Regions from separate parts of the Mesocryomonas fontinalis genome, predicted to be linked through region 1. Evidence: predicted binding sites of a transcription regulator. Region 1 holds the regulator's gene; each other region holds the start of a gene.

Region 1 (7,391 bases):
CCTTGCCGGCGCTGCGCAAGGATTTCATGTTCGACGCCTACCAGGTGTTCGAGGCCCGCGCCTGGGGCGGCGACGCGATCCTCTTGATCATGGCCGCGATCGACGACGGCTGTGCGGCCGAGCTCGAGGCGGTGGCGATGGACCTCGGCATGGACGTGCTCATCGAAGTGCACGACGAGGCCGAAACCGAGCGTGCGCTGAAACTTCGCTCGCCGCTCCTCGGCGTCAACAACCGCAATCTGCGGACCTTTGAGACCGACATCTCCACCGCCGAGCGACTGTCGGCGCTCGTGCCGGACGACCGCATCCTCGTCGGCGAGAGCGGCATCTTCACCCCGGCGGACTGCGCCCGGCTCGGCCGCGTCGGCATCGCCACCTTCCTCGTCGGCGAAAGCCTGATGCGCCAGGCCGACGTCGAGGGCGCCACGCGCGCCCTTCTCGCCCGCCCCGCTGCCGCCACGCTGGCGACCGCCGGAACGGCCGCATGACCGGCCTCACCCATCTCGATGCCACCGGGGCCGCCACCATGGTGGATGTCGGCGACAAGGCCGAGACCGTGCGCGAGGCCCGCGCCGAGGGGCTGGTGCTGATGCTGCCGGAAACGCTGGCGCTGATCGAGGCCGGCGGCGCCAAGAAGGGCGACGTCATCGCCGTCGCGCGCCTCGCCGGCATCATGGCGGCGAAGAAGACCGCGGACCTCATCCCGCTCTGCCATCCGCTGATGCTGGAGAAGATCGCCGTCGACATCGCCGCCGAGCCGGCTCTGCCGGGCCTGCGCGTCACCGCGACGGTCCGCCTCAGCGGCAAGACCGGCGTTGAGATGGAGGCGCTGACCGCCGTCAGCGTCGCTTGCCTCACCATCTACGACATGGCCAAGGCGGTGGACCGCGGCATGCAGATCTCGGCGATTCGCGTGCTTGCCAAATCCGGCGGCCGTTCCGGCGACTGGTCGGCATGATCTCCGTCGCCGACGCCTTCGCCGCGCTGATGCAGGATGCCGTCGCGGTGACGGAGACCGAGACCGTGCCGCTGCGCGCCGCGCGCGGCCGCATCATCGCCGCCGACTTGCCCGCTTTGCGCACCCAGCCCGACTTCGACGCCTCCGCCATGGACGGCTACGCGGTGCGGGCGGACGATACGGCCGGCCCTTTCCAGCCGCTGACGCTCATCGGCGAATCGGCCGCCGGGCGCGCCTTCGACGGCGGCGTCGGCCCGGGCGAGACCGTCAGGATCTTCACCGGCGCGCCGGTGCCGGACGGGGCCGACGCGATCCTCATCCAGGAGAACGCCGAGCGGCCCACGGTCACCACCATGCTGCCGCTGGAGCCGGCCGTGCGCGGCCGCCACATCCGCAAGGCCGGCGCCGACTTTACCGCGGGCGACATCCTCATCCAGGCGAACACGCGCCTTGGCGCCGGCACGATCGCGCTGGCGGCCAGCGGCGGCCATCCGATGGTGAGCGTGCTGCGCCGTCCGCGCGTGGCGATCCTTGCCACCGGCGACGAGCTGGTCATGCCCGGCGAGCCGGTCGGGCCCTCGCAGATCGTCGCCTCCAACACTTTCGGGGTCGCCGCCATGGTCGAGGCCGCCGGCGGCGAGGCGCTCGACTACGGCATTACGCCAGACGACGAGGCCGTCATCGGCGGCTTGCTCGACCGCGCCGTGACGGACGCCGTCGACATCTTCGTCACTATCGGCGGCGCCTCGGTCGGCGACCACGACCTCGTCGGCAAGGTGTTCGCCGCCCGCGGCGTCGCGCTCGACTTCTGGAAGGTCGCGATGCGGCCGGGCAAGCCGCTGATGGCCGGCCGCATCGGCCGCACCCGGCTGATCGGCCTCCCCGGCAACCCCGCCTCCTCGATGGTTGCCGCCACGCTGTTCCTGAAGCCGCTGGTCCACGCCCTCAGCGGCGCCCCGGCGAGCCCGCTCTACCGCGAGGCGATCCTCGGCACCGACATGCCGGCGAACGACCAGCGCGCCGACTTCATCCGGGCGACGCTCGGCGAATCGCAGGCGGTGGTGCCGATCGTCACGCCTTTCGGGCGCCAGGATTCGTCGCTGCTGTCGGTCTATGCCCGCGCCGATGTGCTGCTCCTGCGCGAACCCCATGCGCCGCCGGCCAAATCCGGCGATTCCTGCCGCTACATCGCGCTCGACTAAGCTTCCGGCCCTTGCAGAACACAACTAGAACAGATAGCTTTGTTCAGGTTTTGTTTTAACAAGGATCGCCGGAAATGCTGACGCGCAAGCAGCACGATCTCCTGATGTTCATCCATGGGAGATTGCAGGAATTGGGCGTGCCGCCGTCCTTCGACGAGATGAAGGATGCGCTGGATCTGCGCTCGAAATCCGGCATCCACCGGCTGATCACGGCGCTGGAAGAGCGCGGTTTCATCCGCCGGCTGCCAAACCGGGCCAGGGCGCTGGAAGTCCTGAAGCTGCCGGATTCGGTCGCGCCGGCCAAGGCGAAGAGCGTCGACGCCGAGCCGGCCACGGCCCGCCGCGAGCCCAGCTCCGAGACGTCCGTCGACCCCTTGCCCAAGCGCATTCGCCCGGCCGCCAACGACAGCGAACCGGTCGGAATCCCGCTGATGGGCCGCATCGCCGCCGGTGTGCCGATCTCGGCGATCCAGCAGAGCGGCAGCCAGATCTTCGTGCCGCCGGACATGCTCGGCGGCGGCGAGCATTACGCGCTGGAGGTGAAGGGCGATTCGATGATCGAGGCCGGCATCCTCGACGGCGACACCGTCGTCATCCGCCGGGGCGATACCGCGCAAGGCGGCGAGATCGTCGTGGCGCTGGTCGACGACGAGGAGGCAACCCTCAAGCGCTTCCGCCGCCGCGGCGACACCATCTCGCTCGAGGCCGCCAACCCCGCCTACGAGACCCGCAGCTTCGGCTCCGATCGCATCAAGGTCCAGGGCAAGCTCGTCGGCCTGATCCGCAAGTACTGACAAGGCCGGCGCAGGCTCTCCAGCCGCGTTGCAGGGCACCCGCCCGCAATCCCCGCGCCGCCCCCTCATCCCGCTGCCGCGACCTTCTCCCCGCAGGGGAGAAGACGCCAACCGCCCCTCTCAGTATCGAGCGCTGGCAGCGCGCAAGCCGCCACGCCAAAGCCGCCTCCTTCGCCCCTCCGGGGAGAAGTGGCCGGCAGGCCGATGAGGGGGGCGCGAACGCCCGCCCATGGCAGCATCCACCACGCCCTCCGCCTGTGCCGCCCCCTCATCCCGCTGCCGCGACCTTCTCCCCGCAGGGGAGAAGGCGCCAATCGCCCCCACAGTATCAAGCGCCAGCAGCGCTCCTGCCGCGACGCGAAAGCCGCCTCCTTCGCCCCTCCGGGGAGAAGTGGCCGGCAGGCCGATGAGGGGGCCGCGAACGCCCGCCCATCGCAACATCCACCGCGCCCTCCTCCGCCGCCGCCCCCTCATCCCGCTGCCGCGACCTTCTCTCCGCAGGGGAGAAGAAGCCAACCGCCCCTCTCAGTATCGAGCGCCGGCAGCGTCCCTGCCGCCACGCCAAAGCCGCCTTCTTCGCCCCTCCGGGGAGAAGTGGCCGGCAGGCCGATAAGGGGAGCGCGAACGCCCGCCCGCGGCAGCATCCTCTGCGCCCTCCGCCGGTGCCGCCCCTCATCCCGCTGCCGCGACCTTCTCCCCCGAGGGGAGAAGACGCCAATCGCCCCCCTCGGTATCTGGCGCGGGCAGCGCCCCTGCCGCCACGCCAAAGCCGCCTTCTTCGCCCCTCCGGGGAGAAGTGGCCGGCAGGCCGATGAGGGGAGCGCGAACGCCCGGCCATGGCGGCTTCCACGGCGCCCTCCGCCTGTGCCGCCCCCGTCATCCCGCTGCCGCGACCTTCTCCCCGCAGGGGAGAAGACGCCAATCTCTCCCCCTCGGTATCAAGCGCCAGCAGCGCTCCTGCCGCCACGCCAAAGCCGCCTTCTTCGCCCCTCCGGGGAGAAGTGGCCGGCAGGCCGATGAGGGGAGCGCGAACGCCCGGCACCACATCCCAGCCCCCCCATCACGGACCCGGCTTCTCCGGCTGAGCTTCCACCGCCCGCCGCCAGATTTCGGGCCAGGGCGCCAGCCGCTGGACTTGCCAGGGCTCCGGCACCGGCGCGATCGCGGCGGTGATCTCGGCACGGCCCGTAGCGGCGGAGCGGGAGATGGCGAGCGAGCCGGTCTGCCGTAGCGTGCGCAGCGTCACCAGCGCGGCGCCTGACCGGCACGCCTCGCGCCGCGCCGCCCGTGCCACGATGGCGACGTCCGCGCTATCGCAGGCCGTGCCGATTTGCCGGTAGTCGTCGGTCCAGACCACTCTCAGCCCGCTCCGCGTCGTCGCCCGGCAGATCTGCATCGGCCGGGGCGCCCGCCTCACAGCGACGGCTGGTACTGCCGGCACCGGCGCATTTGTGCCGATGGCGGGCCCTGCGGCACCGCCGGGGAGCGGCGGCTTCGAACGTAAAGGCTGGGGAGCGGCAGCTAAGGGCAAGGAACTCGCCGTCGGAACATCACTCGCAGGCATCAGGGCTTCGCAGCGAAACCCAGCCGCGCCGGCGTCCGTTGGAACGTCAGCCTCCGCCGGATGCGCGCCGTCCGGATAAGCCCTTTGCCACTGCGTCAGCACGAACCCGTTCGGTTTCGGCCGCAGCGGCACCAGCACGTTCCCCGCCCCGATCAGCGCCAGCTCACGCCCGTCCTCGAACACCAGGAGTTCCGGCCGCGGCCCTGTCGCCGGCGCCAGCGCCAGACCGAGCGCGGCGACCGGCAAGGCCAGCCAGCGCAGGCCGCTGGCGAGGAAACAGGCGAGGAGCAGCGCCACCGACAGCAGCACCAGGCCTTCCGGGGTCAGCAGCCCCGTCGGCGTGTCCGGCAGATGGTCGTGCAGGAAGTGGGCGATGCCGAACACGAGTTTCAGCCCCTGCCCCATCAGGATCAGGAACACAGCATCGAGGCCGAAGGGCATGGCGACGACCGCGCACAGCGCCAGCGGCATGATCCAGACGGAGAACAGTGGCAGGGCAAGGAGATTGGCGAACAGGCCGAAAGGCGCCATCCGCTGGAAATGGTAGGACGCGAACGGGCCCGTCGCTGTGCCGGCGATCAGCGACGAGGCGCCGAGCCCGACGAGGAACACCACCAGCTGCCGCACCCGCCCCGGCGGCGGCGCGTCCACCTGTCGCCGCGCCCGTGCCCGCGCGACATGGCCGTAGACGCCGACCAGCGACGCCGTTGCGCCAAACGACATCTGGAAGCTCGCCGTCATCAGCGCGTGCGGCGCCATCGCGAGGACGACGATGGCGGCGAGCGCGACGCTGCGGAGCGTGATCGCCGCCCGGTCGACGAGGATCGCCACCAGCATGATCGCCAGCATGAGATAGGAGCGGTCGGCCGCGACGTTCCGTCCGGACAGGAGGATGTAGAAGGTGACGACGCCGAGCGCCGCCACCGCGGCGATCTTCTTGATCGGCCAGCGCAGCGCGACGCCCGGGATCGCCGCCAGCCCGGCCCGCACCAAGAACATCGCGAACCCCGCGACAAGCGCCATGTGCAGACCCGAAATCGACAGCACGTGCGACAGGCCGGTGGTGCGCAACCAGAGCTGGATATCGTCGGGAATGCCGGCCCGGTCGCCGGTGATCAGCGCCGACGCCACCGTCCCCGCCGGGCCGCCGATGACGCTGCGGATCCGCTCGCTCATCGACAGGCGCAGCGCCAGGATCCGCTCGCCGACCGTCGGCTCGGGCGGGGCTGCCCCGGCAGCGGGTGGATCCGGCGGCCCCAGGGCAAATCCGTTGGCGCCGACGCCGTCGAAATAGTTGCCGAAGCTGAAGTCGTAGCCGCCGGGAAAGGCGGGGCCGGACGGCGCCCGCAACCGCACCAGTCCGGCATAGCGGCCGCCGACGGGGATCGGCGCGTGCCGGCTGGAGACGAGGATCTCGGCGATCCCCGGCGGGCGCGAGAGCACCGGCCGCTCGGTCGTCTCGATCGCCACGCGGTAGCGCAGCCGCCCGCGCTCGTCCTGCTCGCGTCCCTCGACCCGGCCGGCAATCCGCACCGTCGCCTCGCCCGAGAAGAGAACGGTCGTCGTGCTCGCCAGCTCATAACCGGACAGAGCGAGGCCCGCGGCGACAAAACCCGCCAGCAGGCACGCCGCGCCCGCCGCCTTGCGCGGGCCGAGCAGCGCCGCGCCGAGGAGCAGCGGCAGGCAGGCCGCCACCGCGAAGGGGATCGGTGGTCGCCAACCCGCGGCGTAGAACAGGGCGATGCCGAGCATCATCCCGCCCGGCACCAGGAAGAAGCCGCTGCGCGCCTCCGCCTCGATCTCGCTCTGCCGGATCAGCCAGGCGATGGTGCGGGTGCCTGCGTTCCTCAGACGGCTGCCGAGCGGGATGCCTCGGCCTGACCTCGCGTCACCTGTCAGGCCGGGGAACCGGTGCCAGAGGCCTCTCCCGCGTCGCCCGTCGGGCCTCGGGTCTGCTGCGTCGGCGATGGCCATGCTTGCCTCCAAAGCGACCGGGCCCCGCCTTGTCTCTCTCCCGGCCTATGCTACACAGCCCCATGGAAAAGCCGACTGCAAAGATCGTGCGTCCGCACCCATTTGCCGCACTGGAACCGCCATGACCGTCGTCACCCGTTTCGCGCCGTCGCCGACCGGCTACCTGCATATCGGCGGCGCCCGCACCGCGCTGTTCAACTGGCTCTATGCCCGGCGCATGGGCGGCAAGATGCTGCTGCGCATCGAGGACACCGACCGCGAGCGCTCGACCGAGGCCGCCGTCGTCGCGATCATCGAGGGCCTCTCCTGGCTCGGCCTCGACGCAGACGAGCCGCCGGTCTCGCAGTTCGAGCGCGCGGCCCGTCACCGCGAGGTCGCCGAACAACTGCTCGCCGCCGGCAAGGCCTACCGCTGCTATGCCAGCCAGGCCGAGCTCGAGGAGATGCGCGAGACCGCCCGCGCCAACAAGCAGCCGCCCCGCTACGACGGCCGCTGGCGCGATCGCGACCCGTCCGAGGCCCCCGAGGGCGTCAAGCCGGTGATCCGCCTGAAGGCCCCGCAGGAGGGCGAGACCGTGGTGCACGACCAGGTGCAAGGCGAGGTCCGCTTCCCCAACCGCGACCTCGACGATTTCGTGCTGCTGCGCTCCGACGGCTCGCCGACCTACATGCACGCCGTGGTGGTCGACGATCACGACATGGGCGTCACCCACATCATCCGCGGCGACGACCACCTGACCAATGCCGGGCGCCAGATGCTGATCTACCAGGCGATGGGCTGGGACGTGCCGGTGATGGCGCACATCCCGCTGATCCACGGCGAGGACGGCGCGAAGCTGTCGAAGCGCCACGGCGCGCTCGGCGTCGATGCCTACCGCGCGCTCGGCTACATGCCGCAAG
Region 2 (7,391 bases), on a different contig from region 1:
GAGCTTGATGATAGCGAGCCGGAAGGCCACGCCTGAAACGACAAAAGCCGCCAAGCTCTGTGAAGGACGCGCCGGGTTAGGTACTGAAAAGGCCACAGGCTCGGAGCGCAAGGGTGGCGCAAGGACCGCGGCACTAGGATCGCTCACCAGCGTTGTCCCATTATCCAGGTTCCGCATTGAAGCAGGTGAAACGTGGCCGGCGGCATATCTTGCAGAGGTGTCGCCGGTTCGTGCCTGACTGACACTCAGCCGGCAGGGACGCCGCCCTCAGACCGATAGAGCCGGGCCGCTGCGCGATCCGTGCTTTAGCGCCGCGCCGTATGGCCATTGCCTCCGCAAAAGGCCTTTTATCGGAGCTCGACGATGGGCGATAACACTTACCGTGGCGACGCGCTTATTCCGATTAAGATTGTCCGGGAGAAGACCGGGCTCGGCGTGACATCGATCTACGACATGATGGCGAAGGGCCGGTTCCCGAAGTCCATCCCCCTTACCCCGCGGTGCGTCCGTTGGAGCCTCCATGAGGTCGATGCCTGGATCGAGGAGCGAAAAGCCGAGCGCTGAACTGGACGCGTGCCCTTGGCCGGCCACATGATGTCCGATGTGCAACCTCTACAGCGTCACCAAGGGCCAGACGGCCATCCTCGAGTTCACCCGGGCGATGCGCGACACCACGGGCAACCTTCCGCCGTTGCCTGGCATATTCCCCGACTACCCAGCGCCGATCGTCCGCACCGTCGATGGCGAGCGCGAACTGTCGATGGTTCGGTGGGGGATGCCGAGCTCGTCGCAGGCGCTGTTCCAGGCGACAAAGAAGCGTGCTGAAAAGCTCGATGCGAAAGGTAAGCCATACGACTTCCCGGCACTGCTGAAGGCCGAACCGGACGCCGGCACCACGAACATCCGCAACACCGCATCAAAGCATTGGACGCGCTGGCTCGGAGCGGCCAACCGGTGCCTAGTGCCTTTCACGTCGTTCAGCGAATGGGATGCCGCGGCCAAGGAGCCCGTCTGGTTCGCCGCCGGCGCCGATCGGCCGCTGATGGCTTTCGCCGGCATCTGGACGACTTGGACGTCTGTCAGGAAGGCGCGGGAAGGCGAGGTTACGGTCGACTGCTTCGGCTTCCTCACCACCGAGCCTAACCCGACTGTCGGCGCCATTCACCCCAAGGCCATGCCCGTGATCCTCACCGCGGCCGAGGAAATGGACGTGTGGATGCGAGCGGACTGGTCCGAGGCAAAGGCACTGCAGCGTCCAATGCCGGAAGGCGTCCTAGGTATCGTAGCCCGAGGCAAGAAGCAGGATGGCGAAGGCGCTCTACGAAGCGAATAATCACTCGGCAATCAGCTGGCGCCGCAGATGCACGCATTCGTCGACAGTCATGTGCTGCCTTCGGAACTCTTCACCATCAGTAAGCCTTCATGGCAAAGACACCTCCATTCCGCAGGCGCCTAGTCCGCATATCGGGAGCGCTAGTTGGCCGCAATTAAAGATTCCCATCCGCACAGCATCAAAGACGTCGCTGCACTGGTCGGCGTTACCCAACGCACAGTGCGCTTTTATGAAGAGATTTATTTAATCTCGCCACAGCGCAGCTCAGGCACGCGCCGCCGATACAGCGACGCTGATATGGCCCGCCTACAGAAGATCACGCATCTCGCGCACCTCGGCTTCTCGCTCGTCGAGGTGAAGCAGCTGCTCGGAGCCAAGTCGGAAGTTTATGTAATTGAGGCGCTACACCGGCGGCGCGGCGAGGTCTCCGCGGAGATCGAGCACCTTCAGAAAGTTCTCGGCGACATTTCGGACGAAATCGCTGCCATACGTCTACCGTCCCAGCATCAAGCCGCCTGAACGCTCCTCCCTAATCGACCTAGGCGGCGTCATGGCCGATTTCAAAGCCCACTTCCCGCCACCCGTTGACCCGAACCTGTGATTATGTTCCCTATTCGTTCCTTTCGGATGACGTTTCGAGAGGGAAATAGGAATGCTGGCGCGGGTTCGAATTGAAGCTGAGATCATAATCCCGATCTTCAGTTATGGCCTCTGCGCCGGGTTTCCGTCGCCTGCAGACGACTTCCTCGACGAGGGCATAGATCTCACCCGCCTGATCGTCCGGAACCCGCCAGCTACATTCCTCTGGAAGGTCGACGGGCATTCGATGCGCGATGCCGGGATCTATGACGGCGATCTGCTCGTCGTGGACCGCAGCCTAACACCGCGGCATGGCGACGTCGTTGTCGTCATCGTGCACGGCGAGCGCAGCCTGAAGCGCCTTCACCTCGATGGCGCCAGGCCTCGCCTGTCATTCGAGAACCGGGACATGCCGGCGTTCGATCTGCCGGAAATCGCCGACGTGGAGATCTGGGGCGTCGCTCGGTGCAACGTGCACTGGCTCCGCAAGCCGGCTGCACGGAAATGACCGGCCGCGTCCTCGCCCTGATCGACGGCAACAGCTTCTACTGCTCTTGCGAGCGCGTCTTCGACCCGAAGCTAGCCACCCGCCCGGTGATCGTCCTGTCCAACAACGATGGGTGCGCTGTTGCGAGAACCGCCGAGGCGAAAGCTCTGGGCATCCGCATGGGGGAGCCCTTCTTCAAGCTCCGCGACCTTTGCCGGGACGAGGGCGTGGCCGTCTTCTCATCGAACTACACCCTGTATGGCGACATGTCGGCGAGGATGAATTCAATCTACCGGGCATGGGCGCCCGATGTGGAGGTCTACTCAATCGACGAGAGCTTCCTGGACCTCACCGGCTTTACCCGGCGGGATCTCGTCGAGTACGGCCGCGACCTTCGATCAACGGTGCTGAAATGGACGGGCGTTCCAACCTGCGTTGGTCTTGGTCCGACGAAAACCCTCGCCAAGCTGGCGAACCACATTGCCAAGAAGAACCTCGAGCTCGGCGGCGTCTGTGATCTGACGGACGAAACCTCTCGCTCGGCATGGATGGCGAAGGTCGACGTCGGCGAGGTGTGGGGGATCGGCCCAGCCTCGGAGCGGAAGCTGATCGGCATCGGCGTCGAGAAGGTCTCCCAGTTGCGGGACCTCGACCTGACCTTAGCTCGCCGGCTCCTGTCCGTCGTCGGTGAGAGGACCGTGTTGGAACTGCGGGGAGTCCAGTGCTTGGCACTAGAGCACGTTGCCCCACAGCGGAAAGGCTGCGCGGTGACGAGATCCTTCGGCAAACCCGTAACGTCACTGGCGGGCATCCTAGAAGCCGTGTCGGCATATGCGACCAGAGCCGGCGAGAAGCTGCGCCGCCATGGCCTGGAAGCCTCTCACCTGTCAGTCTTCATGCATACCAGTGAGTTCAATTCTCGCGACCCGCGGTACTCTGGCTCTACGACAGTGCATCTGCCCGAGGCGTCGAACGATACCCTCGACCTCATCCGCGCCGCTCAGCGTGGCGCTCGGGCGATCTATCGAGATGGTTTCCGGTACGCGAAAGCCGGCATCATAATGGACGATCTGATCCGCGCCGGTACCGCACCTCGGCCGCTTTTCGATCGAAGGGACCGAGGGCAGTCCGAGAGGTTGATGGGCGTGATCGATGCGGTGAACGGCAGGTTCGGCCGCGGTACCATCGCACCGGCGGCCGCCGGCATCAGACAGCAGTGGGCGACGAAGTTCGACATGCGGTCGCCGCGGTACACGACCCGTATCGGCGAATTGCCGAAAGTCACCGCCTAGGCAGTTTCTTCGGACATCATCAGCATGATCGGCATCGTTCGGCGGATCATGCCCCAATCTTTAAACCGGATGACGTCGATTGGCCCTCGGCCGAGTTCCACCACACCGATGTGCCTAGTGTCAGAAGCAATGCGGTCGAAGAGAGCGCCGACGAGCTCGGTCGGCCCCTCTAATATCTGAAGAATAGTCGAACCCTCTACGGCCAGAATACCGGTGATGCCTCTAGCCTGGTTCGCCGCGGCCGACTTCTGGACGATGCTGTCGATTTCCTCGATCGTGGTATCGTGAGCCAGGGTGCTTGCGTAGCGAAGGCGTGTCAGCATCAGCGACGTCTACTCAGAAAAACCAGAAGCTGTCTTATCAATTGATAAGTTTCGGTCTGCCTGAAGACATCTACGGTTACTCAGATGTGTCGGCGTTGAGCACGACGGCATGGGGGCCGTCATTCACTGGACCCGACGATCCGCTAATAGGCTGGGAGCTCTCTCCTGGTGCAGGCACTAAGTCGTCGTGTAACGCTCGGGCTCGATCGGCAATCTCAGCCTGAAGCCAATCATGGGTGTTAGCAACTGCCGTGGTTTCATCCTGGATAAGGACCCGCCAGAGGGTCAAGGCTGCTGGTGTTACAAGCGACCCGCGAAAATCCTGCATGAGTGCCGACCAGTCAGCACATTCCGCCAGCATCCGCAAAAGATCGCTATCCCGAACGTCCTTTAGAGAATCCTGGTTTTCGTACTCAATTGCGAGCGGCAGGTGCGGGTGAGAGACGATAGTGCAAGCCTTTCCACAACACCGGAACCGTAGCCGGGATTAATTAAAGAGGCATTCACTTTCAATCTGTTCCATTTAAATTACTGATCGAACAGCAGCCTCGATGTCCTTGTCCATGTACTGGTCGGCGAGCATTCCGGCGATGTGGTTGCGGGCGAGCTCCAATACGGCCTCGGCCACTTCGGTTTCACTCCAGCCGACGGCCACGGCAGCACTGATCACAGCCTGAAATGTCGGCTCGATCGCGAATTCGCAATCGATGCCGCGGTCGGGATGCTCAGGCGGGTGATTTGGGGCGGTGATATCCATGGCAACGACCTAGACCGTTCAGACTTCGACGACCAGCGGTTCCGCTGTCGTGGTGCCGGCGTGAATCCAACGCGACACCTTGCCGGTCATCGTGATGGCGCTGATGTCCACTCGAGGCTCTTCGTAGGTGACGATGACGGTGGGCCCATCGTGTGGCTCGTCTAGTGCAGTCAGAATGAACCCGACGTCGGGCTTATGCATGCCGATGAAGCGAACCCCCTCGATCGTAGTGGCATCACGCTCGAGGAACCGTAGGCGGAGATACTTCTTCGACTGCCGGCGCCCCTCAGCCAGCAGCCGGGACCGGTTAGTCCCATCCAGCTCCATCAGCCCAGCGATCAGCACGACAGGCTTCTGGAAGGACAGGCTTGCCTTGTGGAGGGCTTTCACCGGGGTGCCGGCATAATCACCTGCAATGACGATGATATCGGCGGTCATCCCCGCCGCCCCAATCTGTGGGGAAATGATCAGCAGTTTTGTCATGCAACTCTCAGGATTCGCGACGGCGTGTCACGCCAGCACGATCCTTCTCATGAGATTGCAGAACCTACTACTCTGATCAGGCATTGCGCCCCATTTCAGCTAGGTCTGACAAGGGCGCCAGCTTGTCGCCTAGCCGATCGATAATCAGCTGCCAGGCTTCCGCCGCTTCCACATGCCGCTTCTTCGCGTTCGGTAGAGCTACCTCGGCGGCAGCTCTCAGGCATTCGTCACGACGGTCGATGTAATGCTGCATAGGATAGCCATTCATCGTTTGGTCCTCAGACAAAGAGAATGGCGCAGACCACCAACACGGCTGCGGCGGTCGCGAGGGTAGGCCAGACTGGAAACGATGGCGATACAGGAGCGGTACGGCGGGAAGTCGAGAGAATCATCTATCGGTCCTTGGACGTTGCGGCCTCAATCAAAAGCAAAGTCTTAATGGTCGTTAACGCCTGTGGTTGCCGCATCTGGCGGAACGAACGGTTGCGTACCTTCTTGTTCCATCAACCAGAAGGGACTGCACCATGTCGGAGTCGGATCCAATCGGAACGAACCCAAGCGACCAGATGCCTGCAGGCGGCGGCCTGAAGCCTGGGGAGGTAGTGCCCGAGGAATTTGAGGACGAAGAGCTCTATGGCGATGACGATGGTCTAGGCCCGGTCGACGAGGACGAAGACGATCCCGGCATGCCGGAAGAGATCGAAGACCGCGAGAACCAGGCTGGCACCAAACAGTTGGACAGTGGGAAGTTCAGGAGGGACTGACGCTTCCTTGTCTTCTGCAATTGTTGCCACGGCTTCTACCCGCTCTGCGAGTGGATCACCGACAGAAACGGTTCTGAAAAAATAGCGGTCGTTGAATTATTTGATCTTAAGGCTTCTGGAATGCGTTCAAGGATTTTTCGCCCCGTACGTAGACTTGTCGCTCAGTTTCATGCTTGCCATGCAACTCCACGTAACGAGCGTTTTCAAAGCTAACCAGCCCCCCTGTATCGTTCCTCCGCGATAGCTCCAGATACTCTACACTTTCGTCCTCGGTCAGGCCGACGTACCGCTCGATGCCGGCATCCATTATGATCGCTCGGTTTGCGATCAGGAACTCGCGTTCGCCGTGCTGGAAGTCCATGTCAGGTTCCTTCAGATCGGTGCGAATGCGACGATGAGGCCACCGACCAGAAGGAAGGCGCCAATGAAGATGAAGAACTTGAAGCGGCCCCATATGATAGATCCGCCGAAAATGCTGCGCCAAGCAGTTACTTCCGGGGGGCCCGGCGCGGTGTCGGTCTCGTATTCCGCGCCGATGGTGTCCTTGTGTTCCGCCACCATCTCAGGGTCGCCCTGCAGGTGATGGCGATATAGGCTCTACAGTCTTGCCGGCGCGGAGCGCTTCGGTCTTCCGCTTCCTTGCGGCCATTTCCTCGAGCGCCAGCGCCAGGCCTGTCCCCGGCTCGTGACGGTCTTCGGAGCCGCGGAAATACGGGTGTCCGATCATGTGGGAAACATCCCTCTTCTTGAGCATGACAGGATCCTTCCGCTTGTTGGTGAGGTGGTTTCCGGGGCCGTCGACCGGCAGCCCCGGGAATTTTGAGACTAGTTGGCCGGAGCCGCCGGCGAGGTGCCGGTTCCGGTGCCCTGTCCACCGGTCGTGGCGGTATCGTCTCCAAGGGTGCCCGTCGAGGAATCGGCCTCGTTGCTCGGGTTGGTGCTGTTCGTCGAGCTCGACAATGCCTTGTCGGTCCGTCCGCCGTTGAGCATCTTGATGTGATCGAGATGCATCTTCAGCACCGGCGATGTTGCATCGGCATAGGCCTTGAGGTTGGGATCGGTGCCCGCCGAACCGTACGCCTGATGGAGCGATACGGCCTCTTCATGCGCGTCTAGCTGCTGCTTTTTGTAGACCGTCACCTTGTCGCTTGCGCTAGACAGCTCGCTGACCATGCTGGCATGTTTCGGCATCAGCTCGGCCGGGACAGTGAGCCCGGACTTGCCAGCCGCAGCCTTCAGATCGCCGGCCGCCTTCGTGTGGTCTGCGATCATCTGCTTGGCAAATGCCTGCACGTCTGCGTCAGCCTTTGAATCGGTCAGGACGATCTCGCTTGACTGGATCTCATACATCCCGGCAGAAGCCGCCTTGTCGA
Region 3 (7,391 bases), on a different contig from region 1:
GGGCTCCCGTGACGATAGGCCAGAATGCGGCGGCTTTGTCGATTCAGTCAGCCATGAAGATCTTGCCAGGATTGAGGATATTGCGCGGATCGAGCGCCTGCTTGATCTGCCGCATCACCCCCAGCGCTTCTCCGAGCTCGTCGGCGAGATAGCCGCGCTTGCCTTGGCCGACGCCGTGCTCGCCGGTGCAGGTCCCGTCGAACTTCAACGCGCGCTGCGACAGCCGGGCGATGAAGGCTTCCGCGCGGTCGATCTCTTCCGGGTTCTCGCGGTCGAGCAGCAGCGTCACGTGAAAGTTGCCGTCGCCGACATGGCCGACGATCGGCGCGATCATGCCGATTTCGGCGATGTCGTCCTGGGTCTCGCCGATGCAGTCCGACAGCGACGAGACGGGCACGCAGACGTCGGTGGCGATCGCCTCGGCGCCCGGCCGCAGCGTCATGCCGGCCCAGTAGAAGTCGTGCCGCGCCTTCCAGAGCTTGGCGCGCTCCTCGGTGCGCGTCGAACTGGCGAAGGCCCCGCCGCCGTTCTCGGCGGTGATCGCCTCGAAGAACTCCGCCTGCTCCGCTACCGATGCGGCCGAGCCGTGCAGTTCGACGAAGAGGCAAGGCGAGTGCGGCAAGTCGATCTGCGAATAGTTGATCGAGGCCTGAACCGCGAGCGCGTCCAGAAGCTCGATCCGGGCCACCGGAATGCCTGCCTGGATCGTCTGGATCACCGCGTCGCAGGCCTGCCGCACGCTCGGAAACGGGCAGACGCCGGACAGGATGGTGTCGGGAATTCCGTAGAGCTTAAGGTTCAGCTGGGTGATGATGCCGAGCGTGCCCTCCGAGCCGACCATCAGCCGCGTCAGGTCGTAGCCGGCCGAGGTCTTCTTGGCGCGGCGCGCGGTGCGCACGATGCGCCCGTCCGCCATCACCGCCGTCAGCCCGATCACGTTGTCGCGCATCGTGCCGTAGCGCACCGCGCTCGTCCCGCTCGCCCGCGTCGCGGCCATGCCGCCGAGCGTGGCGTTCGCGCCCGGATCGATCGGAAAGAACAGGCCGGTGTCGCGCAGCTGGGCGTTCAGCGCCTCGCGGGTGATGCCCGGCTGAACCGTGACGTCGAAATCCTCGGGGTTGAGCTGCAGGATGCGGTCCATCCGCGACAGGTCGACCGAGATGCCGCCTTGCGGCGCGTTGACGTGCCCCTCCAGCGACGAGCCGATGCCGAAAGGCACGATGGGGCAGGAATGCTGATGGCAGACCAGCACGAGATCGCGCACGTCCTCCTCGCTCTCGGCGAAGAACACGGCGTCCGGCATCTGGTTGGGGATGTAGGTCGTCGTATGGGCATGGGCGCGGCGGACGTCCGCACCGGTCGAAAGGCGTTCGCCGAACTTGTCCTTCAGGGCCGCCACGGCCGCGGCCGTTCCCGTCCGAGGCTGCGCGCTTTCGCGCCTGATGTCGGCCAGTGTCATGCCCGTTCTCCTGCTTTCGTGCGACGGGCATGCCATAAAGCGGCAGGGTCGCGCCAGAGCCTTGGTCTGCGGGTTTCTGCCGCTACCGCCACGCCGCGAGGCGACCGGGCTCATCGCCGCTGAGCGGGTCCATCGCCGGCAGCGCAAGCTGGCCGATCGAGCGCGCCGCAACCACCAGCGCCATCGCGCCGGCGCGGGTGATGGCGCCGTTCTGGTCGGGCGGATAGGCGCCGACGACCTGGAAATCGGGCGAGGCGGACAGCCGCTTGTGCCCGACCCCGGCCGGGATGATCACCGCATCGCCGGGCGTCATCTCCACTTCCTCGCCGGTATCGCCGCCAAAACCGATGCGGGCATGCCCGGCGATGCAGACGAGAACCTCGTGCCCGGCCGCGTGATAATGCCAGTAGTCGTAGACCGTATACGTCCATGTCCCCTGCCAGCCGTGGCTGCGCAGGAGATCGTGGACGGCATTCTCCGACAGATCGGGGCCGACAGCCCCCGCCGCGACGATCAGCGGCAGTGTGCTGTTCGGCATCTCGCCGAGTGGATCGGGATGCAGATAGTGCAGCATGGCCCCTCCTCAGGTAAGCTTCGCCTTCAGGAATGCCGTCGTGCGCTCGAAGGCGAGATCGGACGCCGCCTTGTCGTAGCGGGCGGCGGACGTGTCGTTGTTGAAGGCATGGTTGACGCCCTCGTAGACGAAGATCTGGTGCTCCACGCCGGCCTTCTCGAGAGCATCGCGGTAGGCGGGAATGCCGGCATTGATCCGGTCGTCGAGGCCGCCATAGTGCAGCATGACGGCAGCCTTGATCTTCGCCACATCCTCGGCTTTCGGCTGGCGGCCGTAATAGGCGACGCCGGCGGCGAGTGCCGGATCGGCGACGGCGAGGTCGTTGACGAGACCGCCGCCCCAGCAGAAGCCGACGGCGCCGACCTTGCCGTTGACGCCGTCGGCCTTCGTCAGCCAGTCCGCCGAGTCCTTGGCGAGCGCCGTGGTCACAGAGGGATCGAGCGTGCCGATGAGATCGCGCGCCTTGTCCTCGTCCGGCGGGGTCCCGCCGTTCGCCGACAGGAAGTCCGGCGCCAGCGCCACGAAGCCGGCCTTGGCGAGCCGCCGCGCCACATCCTGGATATGCGCGTTGAGGCCGCGGTTCTCGTGGATCACCATGACGCCGGGGAGCGGACCAGCCGCATCCTTCGGCCGCGCCAGATAGGCCTTCATCTCGGTCTCGCCGGCGCTGAAGAGGACCCAGGACGTCTCGATGCCGGGATCGCCCTCCGGCACGATCGCCGCCTCGGCGTTGGAGGCCCCCAGCATCGGCGCGATCGCGGCGGCGGCAGCGGCCGAACCGGCAAGGCCGGTCAGCTTCTGCATGAAGCCCCGTCGGTCGAGCGTCAGATGGGTGTACTCGTCATAGGCATTGATCATCGCCTGGGTAATGGCGGGCGTCTTTGTCATCTCGTCTCTCCCTCGTCTGGCCCTCAGCTTAAAGGCTGACCCCGCCGGATCAACCACGGCGCGACCAAATATCTGGATGGGATGGCGCAGATAGCGCGACCGAATGTCCGAAGGGTTGTCGCAGATCGCCGCCCGTTCGCCGGCGGTCGGCGGGAACCGAGGTGTGACCGCGTTCCCCTAGTGTTCCGGCGGACAGCCGATTAGATAGGGGACATGAGCGATTCCAGCATTCCCCGCCGGCCCGACGGCGCGTCCCGGCCCGACGGCGAGAGCCGGCCCCCGGCCCCCCGCGCCGGCGGCATCGCGGCGCGCGCGCTGGCGGCCCGCGGCGGTCCGAAGGCGCCGGACTATCTCGAGGGCCTCAACGCCGAACAGCGCGCCGCGGTAGAGGCGACCGAAGGACCGGTGCTGGTGCTGGCCGGTGCGGGCACCGGCAAGACCCGCGTGCTGACCACCCGCATCGCCCACATCCTCGCCACCGGCAAGGCCTTCCCCAGCCAGATCCTCGCGGTGACCTTCACCAACAAGGCGGCGCGCGAGATGAAGACGCGCATCGGCCTCCTCGTCGGCGGCGGCGCGGTCGAGGGCATGCCCTGGCTCGGCACCTTCCACTCCATCGGCGTCAAGATCCTGCGCCGGCATGCCGAGCTGGTCGGGCTGAAGTCGAACTTCACCATCCTCGACACCGACGACCAGATCCGGCTGATGAAGCAGCTGATCCAGGCCGAGAAGCTCGACGACAAGCGCTGGCCGGCCAGAGCCTTCGCCGGCCTCGTCGACGGCTGGAAGAACAAGGGCCTGACGCCGAAGGACATTCCGGAGGGCGACGCGCGTGCCTTCGCCAACGGGCGCGGACGCGAGCTGTACCAAGCCTATCAGGACCGCCTCGTCGCGCTCAACGCGACCGATTTCGGCGATCTCCTGATGCACCCGATCGCCATCTTCCGCGCGCATCCCGACGTCCTCGCCGACTACCACCGGCGGTTCAAGTACATCCTGGTCGACGAGTACCAGGATACCAACATCTCCCAGTATCTCTGGCTGCGGCTGCTGGCGCAGCGCCCGAAGCGGCGCGCGGATGCGCAGCCTTCCGCCAAACGCTCTCCCGATCCAGCAGAGCGACTTGTCGAGAAGAGCGCGTCGGCCGCAGGCGGCACCGCCCTGGAAGGACCCGCCGCGTCAGAGGCTTATCCCGACGCTTACGAGGAACTGGAAAACGCACCGGAGGGCTATCCGGAAGGCTACGCCGACATCCTCGCCCATACCCCTATCGACGACGGCGAAAACATCCCTCCCCCGTGGGGCGAAGCCCCCGTAGGCCGACCGGCCGTCGCGCCTAGCGGCGCGCCCCCGCGGAGCGAGCCGCGCAGCGGCGACAGCGCGAGCGAGAATCAAGTCAACATCTGCTGCGTCGGCGACGACGACCAGTCGATCTATGGCTGGCGCGGCGCCGAGGTCGACAACATCCTGCGCTTCGACAAGGATTTTCCCGGCGCGACCGTCATTCGCCTGGAGCGCAACTACCGCTCGACCGCCCACATTCTCGGCGCGGCGTCGAAACTCATCGCGCACAACGAGGACCGGTTGGGCAAGACGCTGTTCACCGAAAAGTCCGACCCGGCCGACGACAAGGTCGAGGTGCACGCCGGCTGGGACTCCGAGGAGGAAGCGCGCGGCGTCGGCGAGGAGATCGAGCAGCTTCAGCGCCAGGGCCACAAGCTCAACGACATGGCGATCCTGGTGCGCGCCTCGTTCCAGATGCGCGAGTTCGAAGACCGCTTCGTCACCCTCGGCCTCAACTACCGCGTCATCGGCGGCCCGCGCTTCTACGAGCGGCAGGAAATCCGCGACGCGCTGGCCTATTTCCGCATCGTCGTGCAGCCGGCCGACGACCTCGCCTTCGAGCGCATCATCAACACCCCGAAGCGCGGCCTCGGCGACGCCGCCATTCGCTTCCTGCACGACCATGCCCGGGCGCGCGGCATCCCGATGATGGCCGCCGCCGAGGAGGTCGCCGCCACCGAGGAGTTCAAGCCGAAGCCGCGGAAATCACTGCAGGAGGTGGTCGCCAACTTCCAGCGCTGGTCCGGCCTTCTCGCCACGATGAAGCACACCGACCTCGGCGAGATGATCCTCGAGGAGAGCGGCTACACCGAGATGTGGCAGAACGACCGCTCCGCCGAGGCGCCGGGACGGCTCGAAAACCTCAAGGAGCTGATCCGCTCCATGGACCTCTACGAGAGCCTGCCCGGCTTCCTCGAGCATGTCTCGCTGGTGATGGACGCCGAGCAGAACGCCGAGCTCGACGCCGTCTCGATCATGACGCTGCATTCGGCCAAGGGCCTCGAGTTCGAGACGGTGTTCCTGCCCGGCTGGGAAGAAGGCCTCTTCCCGCACCAGCGGGCGCTCGACGACGGCGGCCGCTCCGGCCTCGAGGAGGAGCGGCGGCTCGCCTATGTCGGCATCACCCGCGGCAAGAAGCGGGTGAAGATCTGGTTCGTCTCCAACCGGCGCATCCACGGCCTCTGGCAGTCGACCATCCCCTCGCGCTTCCTCGACGAGCTGCCGGAGGCGCATGTCGAGGTGATGGAGCCGTCGACCTCCTATGGCGGCTACGGCGCCGGCGGCATGGGCGGCTACGGCGCCTCGCGCTGGGACGCCGACGCCTTCTCCACCACCTCCTACCAGACACCCGGCTGGAAGCGGGCGCAAGCCGCGCGCGCCCAGCAAGGCGGCGGCGCCGCCGGCGGCCGCGACACCGCCTGGGGCAACCGTTCCGGCCCGAAGGACACCGCGATCAGCTACGGCGAGCGCGGCGCGACCGGCGCCAATCCGCGCAGTAACGTTTCCGTCAAGGCCGACCGCTATGCCTCCGAGAGCGCCAAGAAGGCCGGCTTCGAGGACCACGAGTTCTCGCAGGTCCCACCCGACGACGACGACGAGTTCGGTGCGGCCGAGGGCAGCGGCACGCCCGCCGGTTCGCGCCGCCCCGCCGGCTCCTCCCCCGGCACGCGCGGCACCAGTGCCCGCACCGCCGCCGGCAGCGGCGGCCAGCCCGGCTTCAACGACGCCACCGGCTTTGCCGGCCGGATGCAGCCGCCGGCCCGCGGCAGCGTCTCGCCGGGCTCCAACCAGCCACCACCCCGCGAGGGTTTTTATGCCGCCGCGCGCGCCGGCGGCCCGCGCGAGATCCAGGGCGAACTGGTCGCCAAATCCGTCATCCAGGAGGCCAGCCGCTTCACCATCGGCGACCGCGTCTTCCACCTGAAGTTCGGCAACGGCACCGTCGCGGTCGTCGAGGGCAACAAGCTGACGGTCGACTTCGACCGCGCGGGCCAGAAGCGCGTGCTGGACGGGTACGTGCAGGGGGCGTGAGGGTCGGCAGGATGCGATGCCGGCGCTCCTCCGTCCTTCGAGGAGAAGCTCGCCGACAGCGGATAAGCGGCGATGCAGGCTCGCCGCGCAGCGACACAAGGCCGCCGATCCGCCGTGGCTCGCGCGACGACTCATCATGTCCTGACCTAACTAGTCGTAAAACTACCTCGGCACGAAGCTGCCGTCGTCAAGCTTGTTCAGGATACTGGCTGCCTCCCCACTATAGGGGGGGCACCCGCCAATCACGAAGTTGCTGCAGTACCGCTCTGGCCTCCGTTGGTACGACGGCCAACGTCGCCAAGGCGGCATACAGCCTCACCCGAAGATTGATATCGTCGTAGAGTCTAACAAGCAGGTGCCGTTGATCTCCTTCGCGCGATTGAAGTTCCTCTTTGAGACTCATCCGATCAAAAAACAGTCTGTTGTATCTTGCAGTATCACCTTCGATCTCTGCGTCATCCTGAGCTAGGCATATGTCGCGAAATATTCCTACCAACACCGGGGCGCTTGCGCTCTTCAATCTTTCTATCGTCATGGCCTAAGAACCCCTTCCTCGATCATTCGTTCGATACCAACAGAAAACCTTTCGTCCCATGATTTTCCGCGGAGATAATCCCTTGGGGAAAGCTCTCCATATTCTTCATTAATACGCGCGAACCAGCCCGTTATCGCGTGATGCTTGTACTTCGGAAGTACGGACCAGATTTTGTGGACCGTTAACAATGGAGTTGGGGAAACCGTCTTTCAATGCGGAAGCCTCCTCGACAATATGATGGATCTCGTAGCCCGGCTGTTTTGAAGAGGCGAGCCGCCGCAGTTCGTCGAGAGATTCTGGCGCATCGAAATAGCTCTCGATCTCCGGATAGTACGCGTTCAGCCATTCCACGAGTTCGACCACATCGACGACCAGCCCGAGCGGCCCAAGCAGCCGACGCGCCGCAGCCTTCGCCATCCAGCGCGCGAGCGCCTTGGCGACGCGAATGCGCTGGTGTTTCGTCGGCGGCCGGTCCTTCGGAATCTGGGGTGGGTCCTCCAGCGGCGGGCCGCCATTGTGACCCGTGCCAGATGACGGCGGCCGCAGCCGCGGCACTTTCG
Region 4 (7,391 bases), on a different contig from region 1:
CCTTACCGTCGCGGTCCAGATGGACCATGTCTCGTCGATCTCGATCAAGGGAGACAGCACGTTTGCGCTGTCCTTGGAAGCGCAGCGGCGCGGCCATAGCCTCTACCACTACACGCCAGAGCGCCTGTCGATGCGCGACGGCCGGGCGACGGCGCGCGCCGAGCGGATGGAACTGCGCGAGGAGGAGGGCAATCACTTCACCCTCGGGCCGGTCGAGCGCATCGACCTCGCCGACACCGACGTGGTGCTGCTGCGCCAGGACCCGCCCTTCGACATGGCCTACATCACCTCGACCCATATCCTCGAGCGGGTGCACCCGAAGACGCTGGTGGTCAACGATCCCGCCTCGGTGCGCAATGCGCCGGAGAAGATCTTCGTCACCGAATTCCCGGACCTGATGCCGGAAACGCTGATCACCAAGGATCCGCTCGAGGTCGCCGCGTTCCGCGCCGAGTTCGGCGAGATCGTGATGAAGCCGCTCTATGGCAATGGCGGCGCCGGCGTCTTCCACATCACCAAGGAGGACCGCAACCTCACCTCCTTCATGGAGACCTTCGGCCTCCTGTTCCGCGAGCCCTTCATCGTCCAGCGCTACCTGAAAGACGTGCGCAAGGGCGACAAGCGCATCATTCTGGTCGATGGCGAGTTTGCTGGCGCGATCAACCGCGTGCCGTCCGAGAGCGATGCGCGTTCCAACATGCATGTCGGCGGAAGAGCCGAGGCGACCGAACTGACGGAACGCGAGCGCGAGATCTGCGCGCGGATCGGACCGTCGCTGAAGGAGCGCGGCCTGCTCTTCGTCGGCATCGACGTGATCGGCGACTATCTGACCGAGATCAACGTCACCTCGCCGACCGGCATCCGCGAGGTGAAGGCTTTTGGGGGAGCGGATATCGCCAGCCTCCTCTGGGACGCGATCGAGACCAAGGTTTCCGCCACCCGAAGCTGAGCGCCCGCGCGCCGGATCAGGGCAGGCGACATGCGTACCACCGAGGCCTATGCGATCTCGGTGGCCGGCCACCGTCTTTGTTCCCTTCCTGTTCTTGTTGCGTTGGTAGATCTCAGCTAGCGTTCGGGTTGTGGTGATCGCGGCGGGTTGTAACCTCGGCCGGCGCCTTTCCGGTGGGGCGCGGCATGGTCTCTCGGGTCAGGACGGTGGCATTCCAGGGTGTCGAGGCGATCCCGATCGACGTCCAGGTGATGATCGCGCCCGGCAAGGTCGGCATCCAGATCGTCGGGCTCGCGGACAAGGCGGTGGCCGAAAGCCGCGAGCGTGTGCAGGCAGCACTGCACGCCTCGGGCCTCTCGATGCCGCCGAAGAAGGTCACCGTCAACTTGGCGCCGGCCGACCTGCCGAAGGAGGGCTCGCACTACGACCTGCCGATCGCGCTCGGGCTTATGGCGGCGCTCGGCGCCATCCCGTCCGATGCGCTGGCGGACTTCATGGTGCTCGGCGAACTCTCGCTGGACGGTATGATCGCGACGGTCGCCGGCGTGCTGCCGGCGGCGATGGGGGCGAATGCCCTCGGTCTCGGGCTGATCTGTCCGGCCGCCTGCGGTTCGGAGGCGGCCTGGGCCAGCGCCGACATGGCGATCCTCGCGCCGCGCAGCCTGATCCAGCTCGCCAATCATTTCCGGGGTACCCAGGTTCTATCGCGGCCGGCGCCGGCGATCCGCGCCGCGCCGGACAATCTCGCCGACCTCTGCGAGATCAAGGGGCAGATCGTCGCCAAGCGGGCGCTGGAGATCGCCGCCGCCGGCGGCCACAACCTCTTGATGATCGGGCCCCCGGGCTCTGGCAAGTCGATGCTGGCGCAGCGCCTGCCGTCTATCCTGCCGGCGCTGACGCCGCGCGAACTCCTGGAAGTGTCGATGATCGCCTCGATCGCCGGCGAGCTTGCCGGCGGCAAGCTGTCGGACCGTAGGCCGTTCCGCGCGCCGCACCATTCAGCCTCGATGGCCGCCATGGTCGGCGGCGGGCTGCGGGCGCGGCCGGGCGAGGTGTCGATGGCGCACCGCGGCGTGCTCTTCCTCGACGAGCTGCCGGAGTTCTCGCCGGTGGTGCTGGATTCGCTGCGCCAGCCGCTCGAGGGCGGCGAGAGCGTCATCGCCCGGGCCAATCACCGCGTCACCTATCCCGCCCATTTCCAGCTGGTGGCGGCGATGAACCCTTGCCGCTGCGGCATGGCGGGGGAGCCCGGACATTCCTGCGCCCGCGGCCCGCGCTGCGCGGCGGACTACCAGGCGCGCCTCTCCGGGCCGCTGCTCGACCGGATCGACCTGCGCGTCGATGTGCCGGCGGTCACCGCCTTCGATCTGATCCGCCCTGCGCCAGCGGAAAATTCGGCGACCGTGAAGGCGCGCGTCGAAGCCGCCCGCCTGATCCAGAGGGAGCGATACGAGGGGCTCGGAATGGCCGCCGCCACCGTGAACGCAACCTGTTCGGCGGCGCTCATCGAGACCGTCGCCGCGCCGGACGAGCCGGGTGCCCGTCTGTTGCGCGATGCGGCCGAGCAGATGAAGTTCTCGGCCCGCGCCTATCACCGCATCCTGAAAGTCGCCCGGACGCTTGCCGATCTCGATGGCGACGAAACCGTGCGCCGCGTGCACCTCGCCGAGGCGATCTCCTACCGCGTTGCCGGCGAACGGCTGAGGGCGGCAGCGTGAGCGGCGGTGTGTCCTACCCGCGCTACGCGAGAGACGTCGGACGCACCAGCAAAAACAGCCCTGCAGCCTTTATCGCTTGGACCGACCGAAATGCTGGCACGAGTGCGACAGCGTTTGCCCCCAGCTCAGGCAGCGCGCGCCAGATCGTTCTCGATGCCGGCCAGGGCGCGTTCGAGCAAGGCGAAGCAGACCGGGTCGAAGGCGGTGCCGACGTCGCGGCGCATCAACGCGAGCGCGGCGTCGATCGCCATCGCCGCGCGGTAGGGGCGGTGCGCCGTCAGGGCGTCGAAGACGTCGGCGACGCTGACGATCCGGGTCTCGATATCGATCTCGGCGCCAGCAAGGCCGCGGGGGTAACCCTTGCCGTCGAGACGCTCGTGGTGGGCGCCGCCGATCCGCGCCATCGCGGCGAAGGCGGGAACCCGTTGCAGGATGTTCTCGGACATGGCGGCATGGTCTCGCATCGACCGCCACTCGGCTTCGTCGAGCGGGCCCTTCTTGTCGAGGATCGCGTTGGAGACGCCGAGCTTGCCGATGTCGTGCAGAAGCGCCGCTCGCTTCAGCCAGCGCCGCTCGCCGGCAGGCTTGCCCATCTCGGTGGCAATCATGTCGGCATAGACGGCGACCCGCTCGGAATGCCCCGACGTGAAGGGACTTTTGGCGTCGATCACCTGCGCGAAAGCGCGGGCGATGTCGTCGAGATAGTCCTCGTCGACGACGATCACCGCCCGGCGCGGCTCCAGCCGGCGGACCGCTGCATCGACGTCGGGCGCGTCCAGCATGGCCCAGAAGTCCTCCGAACGGGAGACCCGGGCAAAGGCGGCGGCCACCGTGGGATCAAACCAGGTGCCGGTGCGTGCCGTGACCTCGGCGATCGCCGCCGCCCGGCTGTCGGAGCGGTGGAAGACGTCGACGACCTGGGCGAGGAGGGCGATCCGCGCATAGACCGGGATCGCATCGCCGGCCAGATGATCCGGACGGCCCGCCCCGTTCCAGTGTTCGTCGAGCGAGTGGATCGCCCGGCACACGGGCTCGGGAAAGCGCAACTGCGCCGCGATCTCCGCACCGCGCTGGCAGCGGGTCTCGATCAGTCGGTTGGCGATCTCGCCGCCGCCTTTCATGATCCTCAGAATGGTCCGCAGCCTCTCGGTCAAACCAGCATTCAGGCCCGTATGCGAAAAGACGAAGCCAAGGACTTTTGGCAGGCTGTCGCTGACCGTTTTGAAGTCGCGCTTGAAGCCGATATCGTCGGCGAGATAGAGTTCGCAGATGCGCGCCGCGTTCGACGAGCACCCGAGGTCCTTCAGCATAACGGCGTAGTAGAGTTCCCAGAGCTCGGCTTCCAACAATCCCATCTCCCGCCCGACGTTCATGCCGATCCACGTCGCGCGAACGCAGTGGCCGATCGGCTGACCCTCCGTCAGATCGAGCGCGTGGCTGAGCGCGCCGAGGAGGTCGGAGGGACTGAGATCTGCGACGATGGCATTGATCGGGGAGGGCATGGGATCGGGGTCCTGAGCAGCGAACCTGCCCTTTTTGCCTTCCCGATATTAAAGCAGCGTATCGTGCCGCCACCCTCTTGCCACAATGGTGAAAGCCCTACGAATACGAAGCTTTTTATCGATCAGCGGGCCGGAACACCGGCGTCAACCATTGCCCGGCGCCGGCAGGGAGAGGCTGCGTTATCCTCCTGCCGACATCCCGGGACACGGTCCCTTGCCGGGCTAGCCAGCGTTCTCCGGCGCAATGCGCAGGATTTCGCCGCTGTCCTCGGCCAGCACGTAAAGCGCACCGTCCGGACCCTGCTTCACATCGCGAATGCGCAGGCCCAGTTCCTTCAACAGGCGCTCCTCGCCCGTCACGGTCGTGCCGTCGAGCCCGAGGCGCACCAGGTCGGTGCTCGCGAGGCCCCCGAAGAAGGCGCTGCCTTTCCAGGCCGGGATCGTGTCGGCGGTGTAGAATTCCATGCCGGACGCGCCGATCACCGGGGTCCATTGGTGGATGGGCGGAGTGAAGCCTTCGCCGGTCGCCTGGCCGGAGCCGACGGGCGTGCCGTTGTAGTTGACGCCGTAGGAGACGACCGGCCAGCCGTAATTCCGGCCGGGCTCCACGACGTTCACCTCGTCGCCGCCCTTCGGGCCGTGCTCGGAAAACCAGATGGCCCCGGTCTCGGGATGGCGGGCGCCGCCCTGGATGTTGCGCTGCCCGTAGGACCAGATCTCTGGCAGGGCACCCTCGGTTGCGACGAACGGGTTGTCATTTGGCACCGTGCCGTCGCGGTTGATCCGCACCACCTTGCCGAGATGGTTGTCGAGCCTCTGTGCCCCCTCGCGGATTGGCGTGTCGGACCGTTCGCCGAGGCCGAGAAAGAGGTGGCCCTCGGGACCGAAGACGATGCGCGAGCCAAAATGCTTGCTGCCCTCGTATTTCGGCAGCTGGGTGAAGATTTTCTGGAAGTTCTCGATCCGGGTGCCGTCCGTAGACAGCGTGCCGCGGCCGGCCGCGGTCGAGTTGCCGCCGTCGCCCGCTTCGGAATAGCTGAGATAGACCAAGCGGTTGTCAGCGAAGTCTGGATCCAGGGCGACGTCGAGAAGCCCGCCCTGACCGCCCGCATCGATCTCTGGCAGGCCGCCGATCGGCTCGCCGACGGCTCCCTCCTGCGAGACCAGGCGCAGAGCCCCGCCCTTTTCGGTCACCAGAAGCGTGCCGCCGGGCAGAAACTCCATGCCCCAGGGCGACGTCAAGCCTTCGGTCAGCGTGGTAACCCGCAGGGTTCCCGCAGCACTGTCGACCGAGCGGTCGACGGCAGCGGCCGGGACAGCGGACAGCGCGGTGGCACCGAGGGCGAGGAGAAGGAACCGGGTCATCGAGGTCTCCTGAAAGGGGCTGGTCCTTCCTACCTCTGTCCGGTCACGGCCGATGCCAAGCGTTCTGGCGCTATCGTGATCCCGGCTTTATGCCGGCGCTATGGTGTCGAGGATCGCGCGGGCGGCCGGCAGGCGCTGCAGCTGCTGCTGCGGGCGCGGGCCGATCTGCTCGATGATGTGGCTGGCGGCGATCGTCCCGAGGATCGCGCTCTGCTGGTGCGGCAGCCCGGCGGTGTAGCCGCGCAGGAAGCCGGCGGCGAAGAGGTCGCCGGCGCCGGTGGTGTCGAGCAGCCGCGCCAGGGGCGCTGCCGCGACCTCCGTCGTCTTCCCGCCCTCGACGATCACGCAGCCCTTCTCGCTGCGGGTGACCGCGGCCAGGCGCTTGGAATCCTCGCCGATCCGCTGCAGGGCCAAGGCGAGGTCTTCGGTCTCGTACAGCGCCAGCGCCTCGCTCTCATTGGCAAAGACGATGTCGACCGTGCCCGAGCGCATGAGCTCGAGAAACTCGGCGCGGTAACGGTGGACGCAGAAGGCGTCCGACAGCGTCATCGCCACCTCGCGGCCATTGGCGTGGGCGATCGCGGCCGCCTTGCGGATGGCTTCCTTGGCCAGTGGCGGATCCCAGAGATAGCCCTCGAAATACGTCACCTTCGCCGCGGCGACGAGCGCCTCGTCGATGTCGTCGGGGCCGAGTTCGACGCACGCGCCGAGGAAGGTCGACATCGAGCGCTCGCCGTCCGGCGTGACGAGGATCATCGAGCGGGCGGTCGGTGGCTCGCCGCTGAGCGGTGCGGTGTCGTAGCGCACCTTCTGGGCGCGGATGTCGTGGGTGAAGATGGTGCCGAGCGCGTCGCGCGAGACCTTGCCGATGTAGGCGCCGGTGCCGCCGAGGCTGACGACGCCGGCCACCGTGTTGGCGGCCGAGCCGCCGGAGGTCTCCACCGCCGGGCCCATCGCGCCGTAGAGCGTTTCGGCCCGCGCAGCGTCGATCAGCGTCATGCCACCTTTCTGCACGGCGTGCGCGACGAGAAACTCGTCGTCGCTCTGGGCGATGATGTCGACGATGGCATTGCCGATCGTCAGCACGTCGTAGTCGGTCATGGCGCCATCCTCATCTGGTTGCCGCATGCCTTAGCGGGAATGCGACGGCATGGCGAGACGCCGGTGCGCGGCGGTGCCGGATTGGGTGCCAGGCCGTTGCCAGGCCGGCCGCCGGATCGTCGGGCGGGGCGTCTGGCCAGTCGCTGGGTGCAGGGTGCCGGATCTGGGCAAGGGGTCGGGTACCGGAGGGCTGGCAAGGGCAGCGGCATTGCCGCCACACCTGCCCCCGCCTATCTCAGGACGGACCGGTTCCCGCCGGGCCCTCCTGGAGTGTCAGATGATCTTCGCTTCGGCCTTCGCAGCGCTCGGCGCCCTCTTCTCCGCGCCTTTTCGCGCCGCGCTCTGGAAGTCGCTCGGCCTGTCCGTCGTGGTGCTGGTGGCGCTCTGGTTCGGCATCGAGGCGCTGTTCCAGTCGGCGATCCTGCCGACGCTGGCACGGCTCATGCCGGACATGCCGGCCTGGATCGACCAGATGTCGACCGCGGCAGGCTGGGTTGGCGGGCTGATGCTCGCCGTGCTCCTCGCCTTCCTGATCGGACCGATCTCCGCGCTGATCGCCTCGCTGTTCCTCGACGACGTCGCGGAAGTGGTCGAGCGCGACGCCTATCCTGCCTCCCGGGCCGGCACGGCGATGGCGTTCCTGCCCGGTCTGGTGCTGTCGGCGAAGTTCTTCGGCATCGTCATTCTCGGCAACGTCCTCGCGCTCTTCCTGCTGCTCGTGCCGGGGATCAACATCGCGGCCTTCTTCGTGGTGAA

Evidence for each region. The regulator LexA, encoded in region 1, represses DNA repair genes until DNA is damaged. The targets are predictions, from matches to a motif close to TGTTCNNNNTGTGTTCNG.
Region 2: a site for LexA is predicted at 1,938-1,955, ahead of ACZL02_RS22015 (LexA family protein). Genes of this name have one in related genera too.
Region 3: a site for LexA is predicted at 3,092-3,109, ahead of ACZL02_RS10305 (ATP-dependent helicase). Genes of this name have one in related genera too.
Region 4: a site for LexA is predicted at 1,028-1,045, ahead of ACZL02_RS22865 (YifB family Mg chelatase-like AAA ATPase). Genes of this name have one in related genera too.

Annotation. Positions count from the first base shown of each region.
Region 1 is NZ_JBUZWG020000002.1:88,522-95,912, reverse strand. It holds gene trpC (indole-3-glycerol phosphate synthase TrpC) at 1-488, shown strand, start outside; gene moaC (cyclic pyranopterin monophosphate synthase MoaC) at 485-958, shown strand; gene ACZL02_RS05610 (molybdopterin molybdotransferase MoeA) at 946-2,160, shown strand; gene lexA (transcriptional repressor LexA) at 2,235-2,954, shown strand; gene ACZL02_RS05600 (ComEC/Rec2 family competence protein) at 4,015-6,492, opposite strand; gene gltX (glutamate--tRNA ligase) at 6,614-7,391, shown strand, end outside.
Region 2 is NZ_JBUZWG020000011.1:38,814-46,204, forward strand. It holds gene ACZL02_RS22000 (helix-turn-helix transcriptional regulator) at 364-564, shown strand; gene ACZL02_RS22005 (SOS response-associated peptidase) at 602-1,333, shown strand; gene ACZL02_RS22010 (MerR family transcriptional regulator) at 1,478-1,852, shown strand; gene ACZL02_RS22015 (LexA family protein) at 1,986-2,420, shown strand; gene ACZL02_RS22020 (Y-family DNA polymerase) at 2,417-3,691, shown strand; gene ACZL02_RS22025 (BLUF domain-containing protein) at 3,688-4,014, opposite strand; gene ACZL02_RS22030 (hypothetical protein) at 4,538-4,771, opposite strand; gene ACZL02_RS22035 (metallophosphoesterase family protein) at 4,790-5,254, opposite strand; gene ACZL02_RS22040 (hypothetical protein) at 5,331-5,522, opposite strand; gene ACZL02_RS22045 (hypothetical protein) at 5,779-6,018, shown strand; gene ACZL02_RS22050 (hypothetical protein) at 6,125-6,379, opposite strand; gene ACZL02_RS22055 (hypothetical protein) at 6,391-6,579, opposite strand; gene ACZL02_RS22060 (DUF4142 domain-containing protein) at 6,844-7,391, opposite strand, start outside.
Region 3 is NZ_JBUZWG020000003.1:476,087-483,477, forward strand. It holds gene ACZL02_RS10290 (FAD-binding oxidoreductase) at 44-1,459, opposite strand; gene ACZL02_RS10295 (cupin domain-containing protein) at 1,542-2,033, opposite strand; gene ACZL02_RS10300 (dienelactone hydrolase family protein) at 2,043-2,921, opposite strand; gene ACZL02_RS10305 (ATP-dependent helicase) at 3,135-6,296, shown strand; gene ACZL02_RS10310 (DUF2019 domain-containing protein) at 6,517-6,831, opposite strand; gene ACZL02_RS10315 (hypothetical protein) at 6,940-7,391, opposite strand, start outside.
Region 4 is NZ_JBUZWG020000012.1:49,373-56,763, forward strand. It holds gene gshB (glutathione synthase) at 1-949, shown strand, start outside; gene ACZL02_RS22865 (YifB family Mg chelatase-like AAA ATPase) at 1,135-2,667, shown strand; gene ACZL02_RS22870 (HD-GYP domain-containing protein) at 2,793-4,169, opposite strand; gene ACZL02_RS22875 (PQQ-dependent sugar dehydrogenase) at 4,392-5,534, opposite strand; gene ACZL02_RS22880 (adenosine kinase) at 5,622-6,635, opposite strand; gene ACZL02_RS22885 (sulfate transporter family protein) at 6,913-7,391, shown strand, end outside.